Regions from separate parts of the Devosia sp. MDV22-iso42 genome, predicted to be linked through region 1. Evidence: predicted binding sites of a transcription regulator. Region 1 holds the regulator's gene; each other region holds the start of a gene.
What was found. The regulator LexA, encoded in region 1, represses DNA repair genes until DNA is damaged. The targets are predictions, from matches to a motif close to TGTTCNNNNTGTGTTCNG.
Positions count from the first base shown of each region.

Region 2: AC4NN3_RS10130 (ImuA family protein) is a predicted target of LexA. The motif match lies at 2,231-2,248, and genes of this name have one in related genera.
Region 3: AC4NN3_RS06480 (ATP-dependent helicase) is a predicted target of LexA. The motif match lies at 1,980-1,997, and genes of this name have one in related genera.

Region 1 covers NZ_JBZVWR010000006.1:455,713-463,690, reverse strand. Annotated here, with positions in the region: gene moaC (cyclic pyranopterin monophosphate synthase MoaC) at 1-319, shown strand, start outside; gene AC4NN3_RS03915 (molybdopterin molybdotransferase MoeA) at 316-1,518, shown strand; gene lexA (transcriptional repressor LexA) at 1,612-2,325, shown strand; gene AC4NN3_RS03905 (DUF4440 domain-containing protein) at 2,325-3,113, shown strand; gene AC4NN3_RS03900 (DUF2155 domain-containing protein) at 3,114-3,578, opposite strand; gene AC4NN3_RS03895 (NADH:ubiquinone oxidoreductase subunit NDUFA12) at 3,556-3,954, opposite strand; gene AC4NN3_RS03890 (vitamin B12-dependent ribonucleotide reductase) at 4,707-7,978, shown strand, end outside.
Region 2 covers NZ_JBZVWR010000009.1:45,259-53,236, forward strand. Annotated here, with positions in the region: gene AC4NN3_RS10110 (DUF3052 domain-containing protein) at 1-320, shown strand, start outside; gene AC4NN3_RS10115 (hypothetical protein) at 317-604, shown strand; gene AC4NN3_RS10120 (succinate dehydrogenase iron-sulfur subunit) at 653-1,435, shown strand; gene AC4NN3_RS10125 (tellurite resistance TerB family protein) at 1,597-2,028, opposite strand; gene AC4NN3_RS10130 (ImuA family protein) at 2,265-3,071, shown strand; gene AC4NN3_RS10135 (Y-family DNA polymerase) at 2,956-4,623, shown strand; gene AC4NN3_RS10140 (error-prone DNA polymerase) at 4,620-7,978, shown strand, end outside.
Region 3 covers NZ_JBZVWR010000006.1:997,291-1,005,268, reverse strand. Annotated here, with positions in the region: gene AC4NN3_RS06480 (ATP-dependent helicase) at 1-1,943, opposite strand, end outside; gene AC4NN3_RS06475 (NAD-glutamate dehydrogenase) at 2,056-6,735, opposite strand; gene AC4NN3_RS06470 (DUF6894 family protein) at 7,159-7,440, opposite strand; gene AC4NN3_RS06465 (flavin reductase family protein) at 7,530-7,978, opposite strand, start outside.

The DNA of each region.
Region 1 (7,978 bases):
CGACGCCCTGGCCGTGGCCCGCATTGCCGGCATCATGGCCGCCAAGAAGACGTCCGAGCTGATCCCGCTCTGCCACCCGATCGCCCTGACCAAGGTCGCCATCGAGATTTCCGAGTTTGGCGAAGACGCCATCCTGATTCTGGCTAGCGCCGAAACCACCGGCCCAACCGGGGTGGAAATGGAGGCGCTGATCGCCGCCTCGACCGCGGCGCTGACCCTCTACGACATGGCCAAGGCCATTGATCGCGCCATGGTCGTCACCGACCTCTGCCTGCTGGAGAAATCGGGCGGTGCCTCCGGCGACTTCGTCCGCGCATGAGCCTGCTTCCGGTCGAGGCCGCCATTGCCGCCATCCTGGCCCGCGTACCGGCACCGACTGGCGAGAGCGCGCCTTTGGCCGAAGCCGCCGGCCGGGTGCTGTTTGCGCCCATCGTCGCGACGCATGACCAGCCGCCCTTTCCTGCCAGCGCCATGGACGGCTATGCCGTGCGCGCGGCCGACATCGTTCCGGGCCATGCCCTCAGCATCATCGGCACCTCGCAGGCCGGCGCCGGCTTTGCCGGCTCGGTCGGTCCCGACCAGACCGTCCGCATCTTTACCGGTGCCCCGGTACCACCCGGCGCCGATGCGGTGATCATGCAGGAAGACGCCATGGTCGAGGGCAATCTGGTACGCTTTTCCAGCACGCCGCCGCCGGGCCGCAGCATAAGGGCCAAGGGCAATGATTTTGCTAATGGGCAGACCCTGGTCGAGCCCGGCACGCGACTGACGCCAATGCAGCTGGCCGTCGCCGCCGCGGCCAATGCCCCTGCCCTCACCGTCGCCCGGCGGCCGCGCCTGGCGCTGCTGGCCACCGGCGATGAGCTTGAACTGCCCGGCGCCGTGCTGGCCCCCGACCAGATCATCGCCTCCAACAGCTTCGGCCTCGCGCCGCTCCTGGCCCCCTATGCCCAGACCGTCACCGATCACGGCATTGCCCGCGACGACCGGGATCAGCTGCGGGCAAAGCTTGTTGCTGTCTTTGCCGATGAACCCGACATCCTGATCACCACCGGCGGCGCCAGCGTCGGCGATCATGATATCGTCCAGGAAATCCTGCTTGAGCTCGGCGTGACGCTGGACTTCTGGAAAATCAACATGCGGCCAGGCAAGCCGTTGATGTTCGGCACCCGCGGCAAGACCCTGGTCTTTGGCCTGCCGGGCAATCCCGTCTCGGCCATGGTCACCGCCATCGTCTTCATCAAGCCGGCCCTGCGCGCCTGGCTGGGCCATGCCGAACCCGGCAACTGGCGCCTGCCTTTGGCCGCCCCGACCCCGGCCAACACGGCGCGCCGCCACTTCATGCGGGCCCGACTGCTCCACAGCGCCACCGGGCCGCTCCTGCTGCCGATCGCCCAGACCGATAGCGGCCATACCTCTTCGCTGGCCCATGCCGACATGCTGATCATCCAGCCGGAAAACGATCCCGGCCAGGCCAGCGGCACCATGGCCACGGCTCTCAGCATCGACGCCTTCTAGGTTCCGACGGGGCCGCGCATGGGATATTGCAGAACACAACCGGAACACCTATAGTCGTTCTGTCTATGTTCCGATTCTAATCCCGAGGGGCCCATGCTCACGCGCAAACAACACGAGCTGTTGATGTTCATCCACGAACGGATGAAGGAAAGCGGCATTCCGCCCTCCTTCGACGAGATGAAGGATGCGCTGGATCTGGCCTCCAAATCGGGCATCCATCGCCTGATCACCGCACTTGAGGAGCGCGGCTTCATTCGTCGCCTGCCCAACCGGGCCCGGGCGCTCGAAGTGGTCAAGCTCCCCGATTCCATGAACCCCTCGCTGGGCGGTCGCAAGGCGCGCTTCGAGCCCTCGGTCATCGAGGGCAATCTGGGCAAGGTGGCCAGTCCCCCCTCGCGCATGTCGGCGGCCGAGGACTATGCCAGGCCGATCGCCATTCCGGTCATGGGCCGCATCGCGGCCGGTACGCCCATCGAGGCCATCCAGAACCATTCCCACACCATCATGGTCCCGCCTGAAATGCTGGGCAGCGGTGAACACTACGCGCTCGAAGTGCGTGGCGATTCCATGATCGATGCCGGCATTTTTGATGGCGACACCGTCTTGATCAAGAAGCAGGACGCAGCCAGCACCGGCGAGATCATCGTCGCTCTCGTGGATGATGAAGAAGCCACGCTCAAGCGCCTGCGCCGCAAGGGCAATACGGTAGCGCTCGAAGCCGCCAACCCGGCCTATGAAACCCGCATCTTCCCGCCTGACCGCGTCAAGATCCAGGGCCGCCTGGTAGGCCTGCTGCGGAAATATTGATGGCTGAGCGCCTTCTCGAGAAGCTCTGTCCGGTCATTCTTCGGGGAGCGACCGGGGCTCGGGAGGTTCTGGTTTTTCGTCATCCGCAGGCCGGCATACAGGTGGTCAAGGGCACCCGGGAACGTGGAGAGACAGCGGTCGCTGGAGCCTTGCGCGAATTGGCCGAAGAGTCCGGGGTCGCGGAAAGTGTTTCAGGCGCCCTCGCCTGCTCCAGCTCGACGATAATGGCCGGGCAGCTCTGGCATTTTGTCCAAGTGCAGTGCCCCGATTTACCGGAACACTGGTCGTTCTTTGCCCAGGATGATGGCGGGAAGAAGTTTGACTTCTTTTGGTGGTCCCTCGACGCAGTGCCGAGCGAGGACTGGCATCCCAGCTTCGTGCGTGCCCTCGATGTGGTCCGCCATATCGACGCTGCGCCCATGCCGGATGCGGCCATGGTAATGGCGGACTATGCCGAGCGTATCAATACGCACCAATTTGCCGACGTCGCGCCTTTGATCGATGCAGATGCGGTCTTCTGGTTCAGCGATGGATCCCATCGCGGTATTGCCGCAATTCAGGCCGCTTTCGAAGCAACTTGGGGCGCCTTGGCCGATGAGCTGTACTGGATTGAGTCGCTGCGCTGGATTGCTGTGGGGGATACCGCTGCCAGCTGCATCTATGCGTTCCACTGGCAGGCAATGATTGATGGTGAGTACCAATCCGGCTCGGGTCGAGGCACCACGGTGCTGGCCAACAAAGCAGGCCGATGGCAGATCGTGCACGAGCACCTCAGCCCGGCGCGCTGATCAGTCCCGTGCGTCGGGCGGCGGGATATCGGTGCTGGTCTTGCACTCGACCAGCCACACATCATAGACGGCGTGGTCCACGGCATTGAGCGCCGGGCTGTCGGCAAACATCCAGCCGGTAAAGATGCGCTTGGACGTGCCGGTCAGGCTGCGCTGGTCGACCTCGAGAAAGGCCGAAACGCGCTGCGCTTCGGTGACCGGATGGCTGTAACAGGCGCGCGGGGTGATCTCGAGCGCGCCGAACAGCACGGTCTCGTCGATATAGACGTCAAAGCGGGTGATGCGGCCGGTAATCTTGTCGAGCCCGGCAAAGGCCGCCACCGGATTGGCAATCGGCTGTGCCTGGGCGGGAGCCACCAGGCCAGCAGAAACGGACGCTGCCAGCACCGGCAGCGCCAGTATTGTGCGGCGCAGAAAACGGGGATGGCGCAAGGCGCCGGCTCTATTCAGGCGACCAGGCGTCATAATCCCCGGTGACGCGCGGGCGCTCGCCCTTGTTGAGCAGGCTGCCATCGGGACGATAGGCTGCCGCCGTGCCGGTCAGGTTTTCCTGGTGCGGCAGTTCCCAGCTCTTGGCCACGTAATTGGCCTTGGTGGGGACCACGTCGGTGCGGTGATGCATCCAGCCATGCCAGCCATTGCCGATGGTGGAGGCGTCGGCGGGACCGGCATAGGTCACATAGCGCCGGTCGGCCTTCTTGTCCTGATAGTACTGGTTGCCGAACTCGTCGCTGCCGACATAGTCGCCGAAGCGCCAGATCCACAGGCGGGTGCCCCAGGTCTGACCACCCCACCAGGAGAAGATTTCACTCAGGAACTGCTTGATACCCGATTTTGCCACTTGTCGATTCCGCCGTCGGAGCTTTGCGTTGGGCCGGGTGTACCATGGGTTCGGCACGCGGCCTAGTCTCGCGCGGCCTTTTCGGCGCGCCAAATTGCCGTTCCGGCGCTTCATTTGCCACCCGGCAATGCGGTAGGCGCGCCCCTGCCCTGCATACTGCATCTGGGTGGCCGCGCGCGGCGATGGGCACAAGCGCTGGTGTGTCACGTGCCAACGTTTTTTGGGCAAATTTTCTCCGCTTGACAGGATTTCAGCCCCCATGATTCTGGGTTTTTCTGCTATGGTTAACCAGATATGACTGACTGATGACAGAGCCCGGAAGCATGAGGAATCACGGCGCTTTAGCGCGACTTGCTGGCCTCACGTCTGCGGCCCTCATGTGACACTGCTTGATGGGTAAATACAGCCGGGCAAGGGCCGGAAAATCTTGCACTTTGTCCCCGCTATCCACATATTGAGCCTACTAGTGGTTGTCTTGGTGGCCCACTCCACCACTAGACCTTGTGATTTCTTGCGTTGACGCGTGGTTTGAATCGGCAGATGTTTTGGAGGAGGCCCGCAGCACCGACTGCCGGGGGCCAAAGTCCCCTGCTCGGAGCGCTGGCATCAGACCGGCGCCATTCGGGGGCACAGGCATGTTTGTCGGGCCCGGCCACGGGCTCGGTTGGTGACGCGTCAAAACAGATTTGGGTTAGAAGCCGGGTTTTTCGGCTCGCGGGCATGTGCCCGTCACATTGGGGACTAAGACGACTATGCGCATTGAACGCCGGTTCACGACTGCCAATCAGGACCGCTATGCCGGTCTCGACTTCCGCTCGGCCACGAGCGAGATTCGCAATCCCGATGGCTCTGTCGTTTTCAAGCTCGAAGACATTGCCGTGCCCGCTTCCTGGAGCCAGGTGGCGGCCGATATCATTGCCCAGAAGTATTTCCGCAAGGCCGGCGTCGCCAAGGCGCTCAAGAAGGTCGAGGAAAATTCCGTCCCGTCCTGGCTGTGGCGCTCCGTCCCCGACGAAGCTGCGCTCGCCAAGCTGCCCGAGAATGAGCGCTACGGTTCGGAAATGGATAGCCGCCAGGTCTTCGATCGCCTGGCCGGCACCTGGACCTATTGGGGCTGGAAGGGCGGCTATTTCGACTCCGAGGAAGATGCCCGCACCTTCTTTGACGAGCTCGCCTTCATGCTGGCCAGCCAGCGCGTCGCGCCGAACTCTCCCCAGTGGTTCAATACCGGCCTGTTCTGGGCCTATGGCATTGATGGCCCCGGCCAGGGCCATTTCTATGTCGACCCCTTCACCCACAAGCTGGTGAGTTCCAAGAGCTCCTACGAGCATCCCCAGCCGCATGCCTGCTTCATCCAGTCGGTCAGCGATGACCTGGTCAATGAAAACGGCATCATGGACCTCTGGGTCCGCGAAGCACGCCTGTTCAAATATGGTTCGGGCACCGGCACCAATTTCTCCGCTTTGCGCGGCTCGGGCGAACGCCTCTCCGGCGGCGGCAAGTCGAGCGGCCTGATGAGCTTCCTCAAGATCGGCGACCGCGCAGCGGGCGCCATCAAGTCGGGTGGCACCACCCGTCGCGCCGCCAAGATGGTGGTGCTGGACATTGATCACCCCGATGTCGAGGAATACATCAACTGGAAGGTCAAGGAGGAGCAGAAGGTTGCCGCTCTGGTCACCGGCTCAAAGGTTGTCTCCAAGCACCTCAAGCTGATCATGAAGGCTGCCGTCAACTGCGAAGGCAGTGGCGACGACTGCTTTGACGTCTCCATGAACCCTGCCCTCAAGCGCGAAGTGCGCGCCGCCAAGAAGGCCCTGGTGCCGGAGAACTACATCTTCCGCGTCATCCAGTTCGCCAAGCAGGGCTATACCAATATCGAATTCCCGGTCTACGACACCGATTGGGACAGCGAGGCCTATCTCACCGTCTCGGGCCAGAACTCGAACAATTCCGTCCGCGTCACCGATGACTTCCTGCGCGCCGTCGAAGGCGATGGCGACTGGGATCTCAAGGCCCGCCAGTCCGGCAAGGTCACCAAAACCCTCAAGGCCCGCGATCTCTGGGAACAGGTCGGTTACGCCGCCTGGGCCTCGGCCGATCCCGGCATCCAGTATCACACCACCATCAACGAGTGGCACACCAGCCCCGAAGCCGGTCCGATCAATGCATCGAACCCCTGCTCGGAATATATGTTCCTCGACGACACCGCCTGCAACCTGGCCTCGGTCAACCTGCTGCCCTATCGCAACACGGACGGCTCCTTCGACACCGCGTCCTATGAGCACACCGTGCGCCTCTGGACCATCGTGCTCGAAATCTCGGTGATGATGGCCCAGTTCCCGTCGCGTGCCATTGCCGAACGAAGCTTCGAATACCGCACGCTGGGCATCGGCTACGCCAATATCGGCGGCTTCCTGATGACCTCGGGCATTCCCTATGACTCCAAGGAAGGCCGCGCCATTGCCGGCGCCGTCACCGCCATCATGACCGGCGTCTCCTATGCGACCTCGGCCGAAATGGCCAAGGAGCTCGGCCCGTTCAAGGATTACAAGCGCAATGCCAAGCACATGCTGCGCGTCATCCGCAACCATCGCAATGCCGCCCATGGCCATGCCGAGGGCTACGAAAACCTCTCGATCATGCCGGTGCCGCTCGACCATGCCAGCCTGATCGACGCGGCGCTGAGCGAACGCGCCAAGCTCGCCTGGGACAATGCCTTGGCGCTGGGTGAAAAGCATGGCTACCGCAATGCCCAGGTCTCGGTGATCGCCCCGACCGGCACCATCGGCCTGGTCATGGATTGCGACACCACCGGCATCGAGCCTGACTTTGCCCTCGTCAAGTTCAAGAAGCTCGCCGGTGGCGGTTACTTCAAGATCATCAACCGCGCCGTGCCGCCGGCTCTGCGCACCCTGGGCTATTCGGAATCCGACATTGCCGAGATGGAGGCCTATGCGGTCGGCCATGGCAATCTCAACCAGGCCCCCGGCGTCAACCCGTCAACATTGAAGGCCAAGGGCTTCACCGACGAGAAGATCGCCGCCCTCAATGCCGCGACCGCCTCGGCCTTCGACATCAAGTTCATCTTCAACCAGTGGACCCTGGGCGCGGACTTCCTCAAGAGCCTCGGCGTCACCGACGAGCAGCTCGGCGACTTCACCTTCGACCTGCTGCCCTTCCTGGGTTTCAGCAAGAAGGACATCGAAGCCGCCAATATCCATGTCTGTGGCGCGATGACGCTTGAAGGCGCCCCGCACCTCAAGGCCGAGCACCTGCCCGTATTCGATTGCGCCGCGCCCTGCGGCAAGATCGGCAAGCGCTCGCTCTCGATCGAAAGCCACATCCTGATGATGGCGGCCGCCCAGCCCTTCATCTCGGGCGCCATCTCCAAGACCATCAACATGCCCAATGATGCGACTGTGGAAGACGCCAAGCAGGCCTATATGCTGAGCTGGCGCCTGGCCCTCAAGGCCAATGCGCTCTATCGCGATGGCAGTAAGCTCAGCCAGCCGCTCAACTCATCCGTCCTGGCTGCGGCCGATGACGATGAGGACGAGGACCAGGCCGAGGAAATGGCGGCCCTGTCGGCTGCCGCCCGCGTGCCCCATGTCGCCGAACGCATCGTCGAGCGCATTGTCGAAACGGTCATCCGTGACCGTGAGAAAATGCCCGATCGCCGCAAGGGCTATACCCAGAAGGCCGTGGTCGGTGGCCACAAGGTCTATCTGCGCACCGGCGAATATGACGATGGCCGCCTCGGCGAGATCTTCATCGACATGCACAAGGAAGGCGCTGCCTTCCGTGCCATGATGAACAACTTCGCCATCGCCATCTCGCTGGGCCTGCAATATGGCGTGCCGCTGGACGAATATGTGGAGGCCTTCACCTTCACGCGTTTTGAACCAGCGGGAATGGTGATGGGCAATGACCGGATCAAGAACGCCACGAGCATCCTCGACTATGTGTTCCGCGAACTGGCCGTGTCCTATCTCGACCGCGACGACCTGGCCCACGTCAATCCCGA
Region 2 (7,978 bases), on a different contig from region 1:
CGGCGCGCGCCTTCGCCGAATCGAGCCGGGTCACAATCGACCAGCTCGGCGATGCGGCGCCAGGCTATGACGTCATCCATATCTTTACCAGCGCCCGGGCCGTGCTCGAGACGCTGGGCCAGCGCCTGCTCGACCTGATCGCCCGCGACGGCATGATCTGGGTCAGCTGGCCCAAAAAGGCGGCCAAACTGGCAACCGACATTACCGAGGATGTGATCCGCACCGTGCTGCTGCCCATCGGCCTGGTGGATGTGAAGGTCTGTGCCGTCGACCAGACCTGGTCGGGGCTGAAACTGGTGATCCGCAAGGAGCTGAGATGAGATTTTTAGCCGTGCTGGCCATGCTGGGCCTTTCGAGTGCCCCGGCCCTCGCCGCAGCACCGACAGCAGAGCAAAAAAACGAATTCTACCGCGTCTGCATGGGCATCGCCCAGAACGACACGCTGTGTGCCTGCAAGGCCGAGGCGGCCATGACGCTGATCGATGAACGCTTCATGGGCGTGGTCATTGCCTCCATGAAGGGCGGCACCCCGGCCGACAGCGATTTCGTCGCCTACAATAGCTATGTCGCCAAGAGCAACCAGGTCTGCAAGCCGGACTACTAGGATTTCGCGCTGTGTTGAGCAGCGTGCGTAAAAAAGGAAGACCGACCCATGGTCGAACTGATGCTCCCCAAGGCCGACCGCCCCGCCAAGGGCAAATCCTGGCCCAAGCCGGCCGCGGCCAAGCGGCTGCGCGAATACCACATCTATCGCTATGACCCCGACCAGAGCGCCAATCCGCGCATCGACACCTATTTCGTCGATCTCGACGATTGCGGCCCGATGATCCTGGACGGCCTGCTCTGGATCAAGAACAAGGTCGACCCCACGCTGACGCTGCGCCGCTCTTGCCGCGAGGGCATTTGCGGCTCCTGCTCGATGAACATCAACGGGCTCAACACCCTGGCCTGCACCAAGGGCATGGAAGAGAGCTCGGGCCCCATCAAGATCTATCCGCTGCCGCATATGCCGGTGGTCAAGGATCTGGTGCCCGATCTCAGCACCTTTTACGCCCAGCACCGCGCCATCGAGCCCTGGCTCAAGACCACCTCGCCCACCCCGGACAAGGAATGGACGCAGACGGTGCCGCAGCGCGCCAAGCTGGACGGGCTCTATGAGTGCATTCTCTGCGCCTGCTGCTCGACCTCATGCCCGAGCTATTGGTGGAACGGCGACAAGTATCTGGGCCCGGCCGCCCTGCTGCAGGCCTATCGCTGGCTGATCGACAGCCGCGACGAGACCACCCAGGAACGGCTCGATGACCTCGAGGACCCCTTCAAGCTGTTCCGCTGCCACACCATCATGAACTGCGCCAAGGTCTGCCCCAAGGGGCTCAACCCGGCCAAGGCCATTGCCGAAATCAAGAAGATGATGGTCGAGCGCCAGGCGGCTTGAGCCTGATCGATCGCTGAATAAGCAGCAGCCTCCGGCGTGATCCGGAGGCTGTTTTGTTTGGGACGGCCCGTCTATGGAGGGTTCGTGCCACTCGACCATAGGTCTCGTGGCCTTGCGCGCTCAAATCGCGCCACTGGCGCGATTTGCCCTGCGGGACGCGATCAAGCCTTGCCGATCTGCCGGCGCAGGATGGTGCGATCGCGGCTGGAGACGCCGATCAGCTCGGCCACGCGCCAGACCATGTTGTCTTCCATTTCGTGATTGCTCTGGTCGGCAAACACCACCGTCCACATCATGCGGATGATCTCGAGGCGCTCCGCCAGCTCGAGCGAGGCCAGGCTCGAGGTAAACCGGTAAAGGTCCACCGCCTCGGCATCGCGCAAGGCCGCTTCCTTGATCAGCCGGCCCACGCTGGCCTCGTCGAGCCCATACTGCGCCATCAGCGCATTCTTGATGACCTGCCGCTCCGCCTCGGTCATCTGCCCGTCGACCGCGGCCAGATGCACCAGCAGCGCCGCCACGGCCAGCTGGGGATCGTTGCTGTCGATGGCTTCTTCGGCTTTGGAGAACAGGCGGGTAAGGGCCTCGAACATGGCATGTGCCTCTTTTCGGGGTGCGACGGAACAGCTCTGGCAGGTGCGCGCCGGGAGGCAGGCAGGTGCAGACTTAGTCATCAAAGCCATTTGCTCAATGGTCAGTTGCCTGGCTCGCGCGCTCTTGACCCGGTTTGATGCGCAATGGCCACACCAGGGACGCCGAAAAAGGACTCGACTCTCGCCGGATTCGGAGTCTAAGTGTTCCTGTTTTGTTCACTCATAAGGCTGCGCCAATGGGCTCGCCCGACCACCAGGAGCGCCTTGCCGCGCTGCGGGACGCTATTGCCGATATCGAGCGCAAGCCGGCTTTGGCCGAAGCGCGGGTGGTGACCCGCGATCCTGCAGCCGGTTTTCCGCTGCCGGCGGGCGGCTTGCTGCAGGAGGTGTTCACCGATGAGCGCCGCCATGCCGGGGCCGTGCTGGGCTTTGCCCTGGCCCAGGCCAGGGGGCTGCTGACCCGCCAGCGGCCGGCCGTCATCTATCTGCAGCTGGTCAAGGACAGCCAGGAAATGGGTCTGCCCTATGGGCCGGGCCTGCTCAGCTTCGGCTTCGACCCCGATGCGCTGGTGCTGGTGCGGGCCGCCAATATGGTCGAGCTGCTCTGGGCAGCCGAAGAGGCGCTGGCCTGCAAGGCGGTGGCGGCCGTCTTGGCCGATATCGCCGGGCACAACAAGATCCTCGATTTCACCGCTAGCCGTCGGCTCAGCCTGCGGGCCGCCAGTGCCGGCAGTTCTATTCTCATGCTGCGCTATGGCACGGGCCGGGAGGCCAGCGCGGCGCATCTGCGCTGGCGACTGACCCCGGTGCTGAGCGCCCGCAAACGCTTTGATCCCTTTGCCCCCGGGGCCCCGCAGTGGCGGGTGCAGCTGGAAAAGGGGGTTCTCCTCAATCAGCAAACCGAATGGCTCCTGGGCTGGACGCAAGATGGATTCACCACACTCGATGCTGCACGCCGCCATGCAACCGGACCTGCTGCCGGGCCGCCGTTTCCTGGCGCTGTTCCTGCCCACCTGGCCGACCGATTGGCTGAAACGGCGTGAACCCGAGCTCAAGGGTCCGCTGGCGCTCTATGAGCGCATCAAGGGCGGGCTGCGACTGGCGGCGCTGGATGCCGATGCCGGCCGGGCCGGACTCAGCATGGGGCAGAACCTGGCCGATGCGCGCGCCATGGTGCCGGCGCTGACGGTCCGGGAGATCGACCGGCCTCTGCTGGAGGCGGTCTTTGCCGATTTCGCCGACTGGCATTCCAATGCCAGTCCGCTGGTCGCGGTGATGGACGACGTCACCCGGTTTGGCGATCTGGTGCTCGACATTACCGGGGTTTCCCACCTGTTCGGGGGCGAAGGCCCCATGCTGCGCCTGCTGCTCACCCGCCTGCGCGCGCTCGGCTATACGGTCGCCGGCGCCATTGCCCCCACCATTGGCGCCGCCTGGGCGGTCAGCCATTTTGCCCGCAGCCAGGTGGTCGAAACGGCCGATCTGCAAGCCGTGCTCAATGCGCTGCCGGTCAATGCCCTGCGCCTGAGCCCGACCCAGATCGCCGGGCTGAGCCAGATGGGGCTCAAGACAATCGGCCAGCTGCGGCCGCGCGAGCGCAAGCCGCTGCAGGCCCGCTTCGGGCTGTCGCTGCTGCAGCGGCTGGACCAGGCCTATGGGCTGCTCGAAGAGCGCATGGTGCCCCGTATTCCCGTCGCCGAGCGCTATGCCGAACGGCGCTTCGTCGACCCGATCGGGCTGATGGACGACGTGCTGATGACCACCCATGACCTGGCCATCCAGCTCGCCATCAGGCTGGAAGCCGAAGGCCTTGGCGGGCAGGCCTTTCATCTTTTCCTCTATCGCGTCGATCACAAGATCATAACGCTGTCGATCAATGCGGCTAGGCTGACGCGCGACCCCGACCATATCAGCAAGCTCTTCTCCAACCGCTCCGAGCGGCTTGAAGGCGAATATGATGCCGGCTTCGGCATCGACATGATCCGCCTGGCGGTAAGTTCGGTGGGGGAACTCGACGCGGTTCAGCTGGGGGCCTTTGCCACCCGGGACGGCAGCGCGGACCTCGATCAGCTGCAGGACCGGATGAGCAGCCGCCTGGGCCCGCTGGCCGTGCTGCGCACGCAATTCGTCGCCACCCACATTCCCGAACGGGCAGCGCGGCTCGTGCCGGCGATGGCTTATGTCCCGCAGGCTTCGGCAGCGCCCTCTCCAGGGCTGGTGCGTCCGCTGCGCCTGCTGCCGGTGCCCGAGCTGGTGGCCATCAATGCCGAAGTGCCCGATGGCCTGCCGGCGTCGATGATCTGGCGACGGGCGAGTTACCGGCTGATCAAGGCGGCCGGTCCCGAACGGCTGGGGGCCGAATGGTGGCGCACCGGGCAACGCCTGCAGCTGGTGCCACCCTTTGTGCCTAAGCAGCCCGAGCCGGGCGAAAAGCCGGAAAAGCCACCCTATCTGCCCGACCTGGCGCTGCACGACCCCGACGCCGGCAGCCGGGACTATTATGTGGCCGAGGATGCCCAGGGCCGACGGTTCTGGATTTACCGGCAGGGCGCCTATGGTGACGGCAACTGGTATCTGCACGGGTTTTTCGCATGAGCGACATCATCCAGCTGCAGCCACGGCAGGGCGGGCGACAGCAGACGCCGCCGGCGCCGGACTTTGCCGAACTGGTATCGACCACCAATTTTTCCTTCCTGCACAGCGGGTCATCGGCCGAAGAAATGGTCTCTGCCGCCATGCATCTGGGCCTCAGGGCCTTTGGCGTGACCGATCGCAACAGCTTTGCCGGCGTGGTGCGCGGCTATGTCATCGCCCGCGACCGGGACGAAGACCGCTTCCCCGATTTCCGCTATCTGGTCGGCGTGCGCCTGTGCTTTGCCGACGGCACGCCCGACATCGTCGCCTATCCCACCGACCGGGTGGCCTATGGCCGGCTGTGCAAGCTGCTCACCCGCGGCAATCAGCGGGGGGAGAAGGGCAAGCCCGTGCTCTGTCTGAGCGACCTGTTCGGTTCGGGCGATCCGGTCTCGGCACTCGAGCACGGCCCCTCGGAAAACCATGCCCAGGGCCAGCTCTTCATCCTCATCCCCGACGAGACCGATTGGGGCCTGACCGAAAGGACGCTGGAAACGCTCACCACAAGGTCACCCGGCGCCGTCTGGGTCGCCGGGGCGCTGCGCTTTGATGGCCAGGATCGCGCCCGGCTCAACCGCATCGATGAACTGGCCAGGCGGCATCGTGCCCCCATGCTGGCCAGCAATGATGTGCTTTACCACGAGCCGGACCGGCGCATCGTGCAGGATGTGGTGACCTGCATCCGCGAGCACCTGACGCTGGAAAGCGCCGGCTTCCGGCTTGCCGCCAATGCCGAGCGGCATCTCAAGCCGGCCTCTGAAATGGCCCGGCTGTTCCGCGAGCATCCCCATGCCATCACGCAAACCCAGCGTTTCATCGCCCGTATCCACTTTTCGCTCGATCAGCTGAAATACAACTATCCCGAAGAAACCATCGGCAATGGCGAGACCGCCCAGCAGACGCTGGAACGGCTCACCTGGGAGGGCGCGGCCAAGCGCTTTCCCCATGGCGTGCCCGACAGCATCAAGAAGACGATCTGGACCGAGCTGTGCCTGATCGGCTTCAAAGGCTATGCGGCCTATTTCCTGACCGTGCATGACATCGTCATGTTCGCCCGCCATGAGCGCAAGATCCTGTGCCAGGGGCGTGGCTCGGCCGCCAATTCCACGGTCTGCTTCTGCCTGGAGATCACTGAGGTCAATCCCGAGACCGGCACGCTGGTCTTTGGTCGCTTCATCTCCACCGAGCGCGACGAACCGCCCGATATCGACGTCGATTTCGAGCATGAGCGGCGCGAAGAGGTGATGCAATATGTCTACAAGAAATATGGCGGCAAGCGCACCGGGCTCACCGCCAATGTCATCTCCTACCGCTCCAAGAGCGCCATCCGCGAAACCGCCAAAGTGTTCGGCGTGTCCGACGACACGGTTGCCGCGCTGAACCAGCTGCACTGGGGCTGGGGGCAGAAACTCGACCTGGGTGACCTGGCGACGATCGGGCTGAGCCCCGATGATCCGGTGCTTGCCCAGATGTTCGAGGTGGTCAAGGTGCTGCGCGGCTTTCCCCGCCATCTCAGCCAGCATGTCGGCGGCTTCGTCATCACCCGCGATTCGCTCGAAAGACTGGTGCCGATCGGCAAGACGGCCATGGAGAGCCGGCAGATCATCGAATGGAACAAGGACGACATCGATGCCCTGGCCATCCTCAAGGTCGATATATTGGCCCTGGGCATGCTCAGCTGCCTGCGCCGGGCCTTCGCGCTGATGGATGAGCATTATGGGCAACAGCTCAAGCTGGTCGACCTGCTGAGCGAAGAGGCCGATCCCGACCAGTCCAAGAAGGCGCGCGTCTATGCCATGATCCAGCGGGCCGATACGCTGGGCGTGTTCCAGATCGAAAGCCGGGCGCAGATGAGCATGCTGCCGCGCCTGAAGCCGGAAAAATTCTACGACCTGATCATCGAGGTCGCCATTGTCCGGCCCGGCCCGATCCAGGGCAATATGGTCCATCCCTATCTGCGCCGCCGCCAGGGCCTGGAAGAGCCGGTTTATTACGGCAACAAGCTCAAGGCGGTGCTCGAGCGCACTCTGGGCATACCGCTGTTTCAGGAGCAGGCGATGCAGATCGCCATCGAAGGCGCCGGTTTTTCACCCGGCAAGGCCGACAGCCTGCGCCGGGCCATGGCGGCGTGGCGGCGAACGGGCAAGATCGCCCAGTTCGGCCAGGAGTTCATGGCCGGCATGCAGGCCAATGGCTATCCGCCCGAATTTGCCAGGAACTGCTTCGCCCAGATCCAGGGTTTTGCCGAGTACGGCTTTCCCGAAAGTCATGCGGCCAGCTTTGCCTTGCTGGTCTATGCCTCCTGCTGGCTCAAATGCCATTATCCCGACGTCTTTGCCACCGCCCTGCTCAATTCGCAGCCCATGGGCTTTTACGCACCAAGCCAGATCATCCGCGACGCGATCGAGCATGGTGTCGATGTGCAGGAAGTGCAGATCAACAGCTCCCAGGTCGAGCATGTTCTGGTCAGGCCCGGGCAGGAGCGGCATGCCGGCGATCATGTCTGGCCCCAGCATGAGGACATGCGCCACGATATCTGGAGCAGCCGGTCGATCCTGCTCGGTTTCAGTGCCGTTATCGGCTTGAGCAAGCACGCCCAGCAGCAGATCGTGGACAGGCGCGGCGCCGGTTACGATTCCATCCGGGACCTCTGGCTGCGCACGCAATTGCCGATAGCCGCGCTGGAAAAGCTGGCGCATGCCGATGCCTTTGCCGATCTCGGCCTCAATCGCCGCGAAGCGCTGTGGGTGGTCAAGGGCCTGATCGGCACGCATGGCGCTGACACCCTGCCTCTGTTCGAGGCGGCCGGACGGGTGGAGACCGACGCCGATATCGAAGCCAACCTGCCCAAGATGCTGATGGGCGAGGAAGTGATCCACGATTATTCGACGCTGTCCTTTTCGCTCAAAGGCCACCCGCTGCAGTTCATCCGCCCGGTCCTGGAGGCCAGACGCATCATGCGGTCGGATCAGCTGCGCGACGCCAGGCCCGGCAGCCAGGTGGAAGTGGCCGGCCTGGTGCTGGTGCGCCAGCGACCGGGGACGGCAAAGGGGATCATCTTTGCCACGCTCGAGGATGAGGCCGGCGTGGCCAATGTCGTGATCTGGCCGCAGGTATTTGAAAACAACCGCAAGACCCTGCTGGGTTCACGCATGCTGGCGGTGCGCGGCAAGCTGCAGCGCGAGGGCCTCGTGATCCATATCATTGCCGAGCAATTGACCGACATGACCCATCACCTGCTCGACCTGGCCCATGGCCAGGACATTGGCGACCGCATCCTGGCGCGCGGCGACGAGGGTCGCTCGGGGCCCCAGCC
Region 3 (7,978 bases), 540 kb from region 1:
CGCGGAATGAACCGGCTGCGCTGCGCATAAAGGTGCCGGTCGCCATGCTTGGCCTGCTGCGTCACGAAGAAGCGCTGCGGCACGATCAGGTTGAGCTCGTCGCGCGCCCGCGTCATCGCCACATAAAGCAGCCGCCGCTCTTCCTCCAGCTCATGGGCCGAGCCGGTGCCAAGGTCCGACGGCATGCAGCCATCCACTACATTGAGCACATGCACCGCCTTCCATTCCTGCCCCTTGGCCGAATGGATGGTCGACAAGATGAGATAGTCCTCATCCAGCAGCGGCACCCCGGCCTGGTCGCTGGTGGCGTCGGGCGGGTCCAGTGTCAGCTCGGTCAGAAACCGCTCGCGGCTCGGATAGCCCCCGGCAATCTGCTCGAGTTGGAGAATGTCCTGCACCCGCACCATGGCATCGTCATAGGCCTGCTCCAGCAGCGGCTCATACCAGAGCCGCGCATAGCCCAGCTCGGTCGGCCAGCCGGCATCGCGCCGCGCCAGCCGCCCCATCAGCTCAACCAGCCCGCCCCAGCTCTCGCCGGCCCGTGGCGGCACCGGGATTTCCCCCAGCGCCCAGATCGGGTCCGGCCCGCTGGCCATGGCGTCCAGCACCCGCCCGGCCGTGCCCGGCCCGACCCCGGGCAGCAATTGCAGCACGCGAAAGCCCGCCACCCGGTCACGCGGGTTTTCCGCCCAGCGCAGAATGGCCAGCAGATCCTTGATATGGGCGGCGTCGAGAAATTTGAGCCCGCCGAATTTGACAAACGGGATATTGCGCCGCGTCAGCTCGATTTCGAGCGGCCCGGCATGGCTAGAGGTCCGGAACAGCACCGCCTGGCTCTTGAGCGTCATGCCGGCCTCGCGCGCCTCCAGCACCTTGTGCACCACATAGCGCGCCTGGTCGGCCTCGTCGCGCACCGTCACCAGCAGCGGCTTGGCGTCCGACTGCCGCTCGGTCCACAGGTTCTTGGTGAAACGCTCTTGGGCCAGCTCGATCACCGCATTGGCCGCACTCAGTATCGGCTGCGTCGAACGGTAATTGCGGTCCAGCGTCACGATCGCCGCCGGCGGCGTGAAGGCGTCAGGAAAACCGAGAATATTGCGCACCGTCGCCGCCCGGAACGAGTAGATCGATTGCGCATCGTCGCCCACCACCGTCAGCCCGTGCCCCTGCGGTCGCAGCGCCAGCAGCACCGAGGACTGCAGCCTGTTGGTGTCCTGATATTCATCCACCAGCACATGGTCGAACCGCGCCGCCACCTCGGCCGCCATGGCCGGTTCTGCCATCATACCGGCCCAGTAGAGCAGCAGGTCGTCGTAATCGAGCACGTTCTGGGCCTGCTTGGCCGCGACATAGCCGCTGAACAGTTCGCGCAATTGCGGGCCCCACATGGCGCACCAGGGAAAGCTGGCCTTGAGCACCGCATCCAGCTCGTCCTGCGCATTGACCACCCGCGAATAGATGGCCAGGCACGTCCCCTTGGTGGGAAACCGGCTCTTGGCCTCGGAAAACTTGAGCTCGTGCCGCACCAGATTCATCAGGTCGGCCGAATCCTCGCGGTCATGGATGGTAAAGGCCGGGTCGAGCCCGATCTGCATGGAATGCTCGCGCAGCAGCCGCGCCCCAATGCCGTGGAACGTCCCCGCCCAGCTCAGCGCGTCGGTTACGGTCCCGGCGCTGGTACCCAGCACCTGGCCCGCAATGCGCTCCACCCGCCGGCTCATCTCGCCGGCCGCCCGCCGCGAAAACGTCATCAGCAGGATGCGCCGCGGATCGGCACCGCCGACGATCAGATGCGCCACCCGATGCGCCAGCGTATTGGTCTTGCCCGAGCCGGCCCCGGCAATCACCAGCAGCGGACCCGGCGCGGCTTCGCCCGTGCCGTGCTCGACGGCGCGGCGCTGCTGCGGGTTGAGCGCGTCAAGATAATGGGGGCTGGCAAGCACGAATCGATACCTTTGGGTTGCCGGTCCAAAAGAGTCTATTCTGCTTTTGTTCGCAAGCCGTGAAGGTCCAGACCGGCCCCGCCCCGGCATGATGGGGCAGGGCGAGTCCGGGCTATTCCTGCGCCAGATCGGCCATCAATCCGGCAGCCACCGTCAGCCGCGACACCGTCAGCGAGCCCTGCGTCAGCTCGGCCACCGCCGCGGCCGTCCGCGCGATCCCCGCCGCGTTGCGTTCCTGCCAGTCAGCCAGCTTGGCGGTCACCGTGCTGCCCGCGGCCTTGAGCACATCGGCCGTCAGGTCGCGCTGCGCCCGCATCAGGTTGGCCAGCGCCCGGTCCAGCGCCATGCGGTCGAACCGGTCGTTGAGCAGCAGCGCCCGGCTCTGGGCGATCACCGGCCACAGCCGGAACGCTTCGAACACGCCGAAAAACGCCGCCGCGCCATCGCCCACCGCAACGCCGGCCCGCTCGCTCACCAGCACGATATCGCTGGCATAGCCCAGCACCGGCAGCTCGGCGATGCGCTCCGCCATGGTCTCTGGCACGCCTTTGTCCACCAGCGCCTGCGCCATTGCCGAAACGCCTTCAACCAGCGAGGCGGGCAGGGTATGCGCAATCATTGCGCGCAGCGCGGCCACGCCCGCGCTATGCCGGGCCACCAGCGCGCCCAGCCCCTGCGTTACATCGGCATTGCGCAGGAACCACAGGCTCTCCTGCCGCAGTAGCGCCATCACCTCGGCATAAAGCCCCAGCTGCACCGCGCCATCCACCGCCGTATCCAGCGCGTCGATCGCGGCATTGAGGTCGGTCAGCCCATAGGCATCACGCGTGGCGGCATAGGCCAGCGCCACTTCCCCCGGGCTGGCGCTGGTCGCGGCCGTCAGCTCGCTGACAAAGGCCGGGCCGCCGCGATTGATCATGGCATTGGCCAGCACGGTGGCGATGACTTCGCGCTTCAGCCGGTGCCGCGTCACCGCCTCGGGATAGACCCGGTGCAGGGTGTCGGGGAAATAGCGATAGAGCTCGCCGGCCAGATAGGCGTCGTCCATCTCGTGCCCGTCCAGCAGGTCGGCATAGAGCACCAGCTTGGCATAGGCCAGGATCACCGCCAGCTCGGGCCGTGCCAGCCCCTTGCCGGTCGCCGCCCGCGCGTCCAGCACGGTCTCGCTGGGCAGGAATTCCACCGCCCGGTCCAGCAAGCCGCGCGCTTCGAGCCCCGCGATCAGCTCGCGATGGTCGGGCAGTTCGGCCAGGCCCGCCCGCTCGGCCAGCGATAGCGCCAGCCCCTGCAGGTAGTTGTTGCGCAGGCAGAGCGCGGCGACCTCTTCGGTCATGGTGACGAGAAAAGCGTTTCGCCTCTCATAATCCAGCGTTCCGTCGGCCAGCAGCGGCGCCACCGCGATCTTGATATTGACCTCAAGATCGCTCGAATTCACCCCGGCCGAATTGTCGATGGCGTCGGTATTGATGCGCCCGCCCTTGAGTGCATAGTCGACGCGCCCGCGCTGGGTGACTCCCAGATTGGCGCCTTCGCCGACCACCTTGGAGCGCACGTCCGTGCCGGTGATGCGGATGCCGTCATTGGCCCGGTCGCCGACCTCGGCATTGGTTTCCAGCGCCGAGCGGATATAGGTGCCGATGCCGCCGAACCACAACAGGTCCACATCGGCCTTGAGGATCGCCGTCATCACCGCGCTCGGCGTGGCATGATCCACCGTCAGGCCCAGCAGGGTCCTGATTTCTGGCGATAGCGGGATAGATTTGAGGCTGCGTGAAAACACCCCGCCGCCGCGCGAGATCAGCGCCGTATTGTAATCCTGCCAGCTCGAGCGGGGCAGGGCGAATAGCCGCTGCCGTTCCGCCAGGCTCGTCGCCGGGTCCGGCATCGGATCGATGAAGATGTCGCGATGGTCGAAGGCTGCCACCAGCAGCGTCTGCGGGCTCAGCAGCATGCCATTGCCGAACACGTCCCCGCTCATGTCGCCCACGCCGGCCACGGTGAACGGCTCGCTCTGAATATCGCGGTCCATTTCGCGGAAGTGGCGCTTTACCGCCTCCCAGCCGCCGCGGGCGGTAATGCCCATCTTCTTGTGGTCATAGCCGGCCGACCCGCCCGACGCGAAGGCGTCGCCCAGCCAGTAGCCCCGGCTGGTGGCAATGCCATTGGCTGTGTCCGAGAATGTCGCCGTGCCCTTGTCGGCGGCCACCACCAGATAGGGGTCGTCGCCATCGCGTCGCACCACATCGGCCGGCGGCGCCACCTTGCCCTCGACCAGGTTGTCGGTGACGTCGAGTAGCGCGCCGACAAAAATCTTGTAGCTGGCCACGCCCTCGGCCTGGAAGGCCTCGCGCGGCATCCCCGCCACCAGGCGCTTGGGCACGAAGCCGCCCTTGGCGCCGACCGGCACGATCACGGCATTCTTCACCTGCTGCGCCTTGACCAGGCCCAGCACCTCTGTGCGGAAATCCTCCGGCCGGTCCGACCAGCGCAGCCCGCCGCGGGCAATGGCGCCGAAGCGCATATGGATGCCTTCGACCCGCGGCGAATAGACCGAGATTTCCCGATAGGGCCGCGGCGCCACCATGCCGTCCACCTTGGCGCTGTCGAACTTGATCGCCAGCGCCGGCGGGCGATTGCCTTCGGCATCGCGCTGGAAGGCATTGCTGCGCACCGCTGCTTCCATCAGGTTGAGGTAGCGGCGCACAATGGTGTCCTCGTCCAGCGAGGTCATGGCCTCCAGTGCCGCCTCGATCTCTGCCCGGGCCGCATCGGCCTTGGCTGCGCGGTCGCTCTCGGCCGGATCGTACAGCGCGTTGAACAGGGCCACCAGCCCTTCGGCCGCCGCCGGCTGGTTCACCAGCACCTGGGCGATATAGCGCTGCGAATAGGAAATCCCGATCTGTCGCAGATAGCGCGACAGCGCCCGCAGCAATGCGGCATCGTTCCAGCTGAGCGCCGTGCGGCTGACCAGCGTGTTGAGCTGGTCGCTCTCGGCCAGCCCGTCCCATACGGCCAGCAGCCCGTCTTCTACGGCCTTGCCATTGGTCGCAATGTCAAAAAAACTGCCATCGGCCGTCGCCAGCACCATGTCATGCAGATAGCGCGTCACCCCGTCGCGCGGATCGATCGTATAGGTGCGCTCGTCGATCACCCGAAAGCCGAAGACCTCGATCATCGGCACGCGGTCGCTCAGCGGAATGGCCTGCTCGCGGTGGTAGAATTTGAGCCCCAGTGCCCCGTCGCCGCCGACCCGGTCGCGCAGCTTGATGGCGACCCTGCCGCTGTCGCCCAGTTCCCGCAGGACGGCGATGTCGCCATGCGCGATCTCGGCCGTATTGCGCGATTGATACGCCGCCGAAAACGCCATGCGATAGTCGCTGATCGCGGCGGGATCCGCCGCCGTGGCCATCAGCAGGTCGCCGAAATTGCTGGTCAGGGCATCGACCCGCGCTTCCAGTTCACCGCGGCTGGGCTGGGGCGTCTTGCCGCCGATCCGGCCGATGATCGTGTGCACCCGCACCAGTTCTCCCTCGGGGAAATGCGGGTAAAACGCCGAGACGCGGCCATCATAGACCTCGGCCAGATAGGCGGTGATGCGCTCGCGCGCCGCCCCGTCATAGCGGTCGCGCGGCACATAGACGAGCACCGAGACGAAATTGTCGAACCGGTCGATGCGCGGCAGCACCCGCACGCGCGGCCGGTCATAGAGCGCGGCTATTGCGGTGGCGAATTCGAACAACTGATCGACGCCGATCTGGAACAGCTCGTCGCGTGGATAGCTGTCCAGCGCGCTCAGCAGGGCGCGGCCATCATGGCCGATCGGATCGACGCCCGATTTGCGCATCACTTCGGCAATCTTGCGCCTGATGATCGGCACGTCCGTATGCGGCGTTGCCAGCGCCTGCGCTGTGAACAGGCCAACAATGCGCAGCTCGCCCACGGCCTGGTCGGCCGCGTCATAGATCTTGATGCCCACATAATCCATGTGCTGGCGGCGGTGCACCCGCGCCCGCACATTGGCCTTGGTCACCAGCAGCGGCTCGGCCGAAGCGATGAAGGCGGCGTGCTGGGGCGTGGATTCCACAAAGGTCGGCCCGCTGCGCAGGACCTTGACGTCCGGATCGGTCAGAATGCCCAGTCCGCTGCCGGCCACCGGCACCAGGGCGTCGCCATCAATGGCGTATTCCCGCATCCCGAGAAACGTAAAGTTGTGCTCCGCCAGCCAGTCGAGGAAGCGCAGCGACTCATCGACTTGGCCCGCTTTGAGCTTGCCCAGATTTTCAATCTTGCGGCGCAGCCGTTCCAGCATGGGTTGCCAGTCGCGCACTGCCTTGGCGACCTCGCCCATGGTAGTCTCGATTTCCGCCACCAGCGCTGGCACGTCGCTGACCGGGTCGCTGTGGATATGCAGCACGCTGAGCGCCTGTCCATTGGCCTGCCGCACCACCGGATGGGCAAACAGCCGCACCGTGCCGCCGGCGGCCCGCAGCGCGGCCAGCGCGCTGTCGACGATGAAGGGCATGTCGGGCGAGACAATGTCGAGCACCAACGGATCGCCGGGCTGGGCCGGCTGCGTCACGCTCAGCCGGCTGCCCGCGCCGTCATAGGCCAGCAAATGCGCATAGGATTGCCGCAGGATGGTCTCGAACCTGTCCGGCGCCTGCCGCGACAGGTCCTCGCTGTCGGTGGCCAGCACGGCCGCCCGGAAGAATTGCGCAAAGCCGGCGTCCTCGCTCGCCAGCGCGGCAGCGCGTTCCAGCAGGACAGGGCGATTGGCTAGTACCACATTCATCCGGCGACTCCTCAGCTTCGAGCCCACTCTAGGGCCCGCCCGCGCCCCTGTCTGCCATGCCTTTGGCCAATATCAGGCCAAAACCAAACCCCGATGACGCCGGGCTGGCATTAAGGCTCCGGTAACAGTCTGGAATGAAGTTGCGCTAAGGTCGGCTTGAGCGCGCCAGCAATGCGGTTTTTCTGGCTTTGCCGGCGATTCGAGCAAAGCGTTTCTCCCGCACCCGTTTGGCGACCCTCGGTAACACTTGCAATACACTACTGATGTGGTAGTCTTAGATATGCGCTGCGAGTAGGAACCCCACATGTCCAACATGCCCAAGTTTCTGACCTACACCACCAAGTTTCTCGCCTATGCCGGCTTGGCCGCATCCCTCGTGCTGATCGTCACGGTCACCGGCCACGCCTGATCGGCCATCCGCCGTCAATGCACCGTCGTGCCGGGGTCCATGGCCGACCCCGGACCTTCACCCAGCTTCGGCCCTGCCCAGAATACCAGGTAGAGTAGTTCTTCGCCCGCCGCGTCGGTAATCTCGATCGAGCGCGGCACGCGCGTATCGTCGCCCTTGCTGGCGGCGTGCTCGACAATCGCCTTGGCCAGGGCAGCCGCATTGTGCTCGGCTGCCTCGAGGTCCGGCAATTCGCTCCCGGCCTTGTCCTCGATCAGTTCGTCATCGGTGCGGTAGTGAAAGTAGAATTTTGGCACGCGCTCTTTCCGGGCGAACCCGAAACCTCTCTTGGCGGCCTGCAGGCCGCCCTGTCGGCAGTCTGGGCAGCCTGCCAGCAATCGGGCCCTCAGTCGAGCCCGCCGAGTTTGTGATAATGGTGCCGCTGCCACAGCAGGGGCGAGCGGCTGTTAATGGTCTCGGCCTCGATGATGGCCCCGGCAAACAGCACATGCGTGCCCGTCTCGATGGCCCCGATCACCTCGCAGTCGAGCGCCGTCACCGCCCCGGCCAGCATCGGATGGCCCGAGGGCCAGCGCGACCATTCGCCCACGCCGAACCGTTCTGCGGCCGGCAGCCCGCCGGCAAAGGCATTGCCCACCGCCTGCTGGTCGTCGGCCAGCATGGCCAGCGAAAAGCCCTGCGTCTTGGCGATGATGTCGGCCAGCCGGCTCATGATGTCGATCGACACCAGGATGGTCGGCGGCTCCATGGCCAGCGACAGCATTGAGGTCACGGTGCGGCCGATCCGCTCGTCGCCGCGCTGCGCCGTCACCACGCTGACGGTGGCGGCCATGG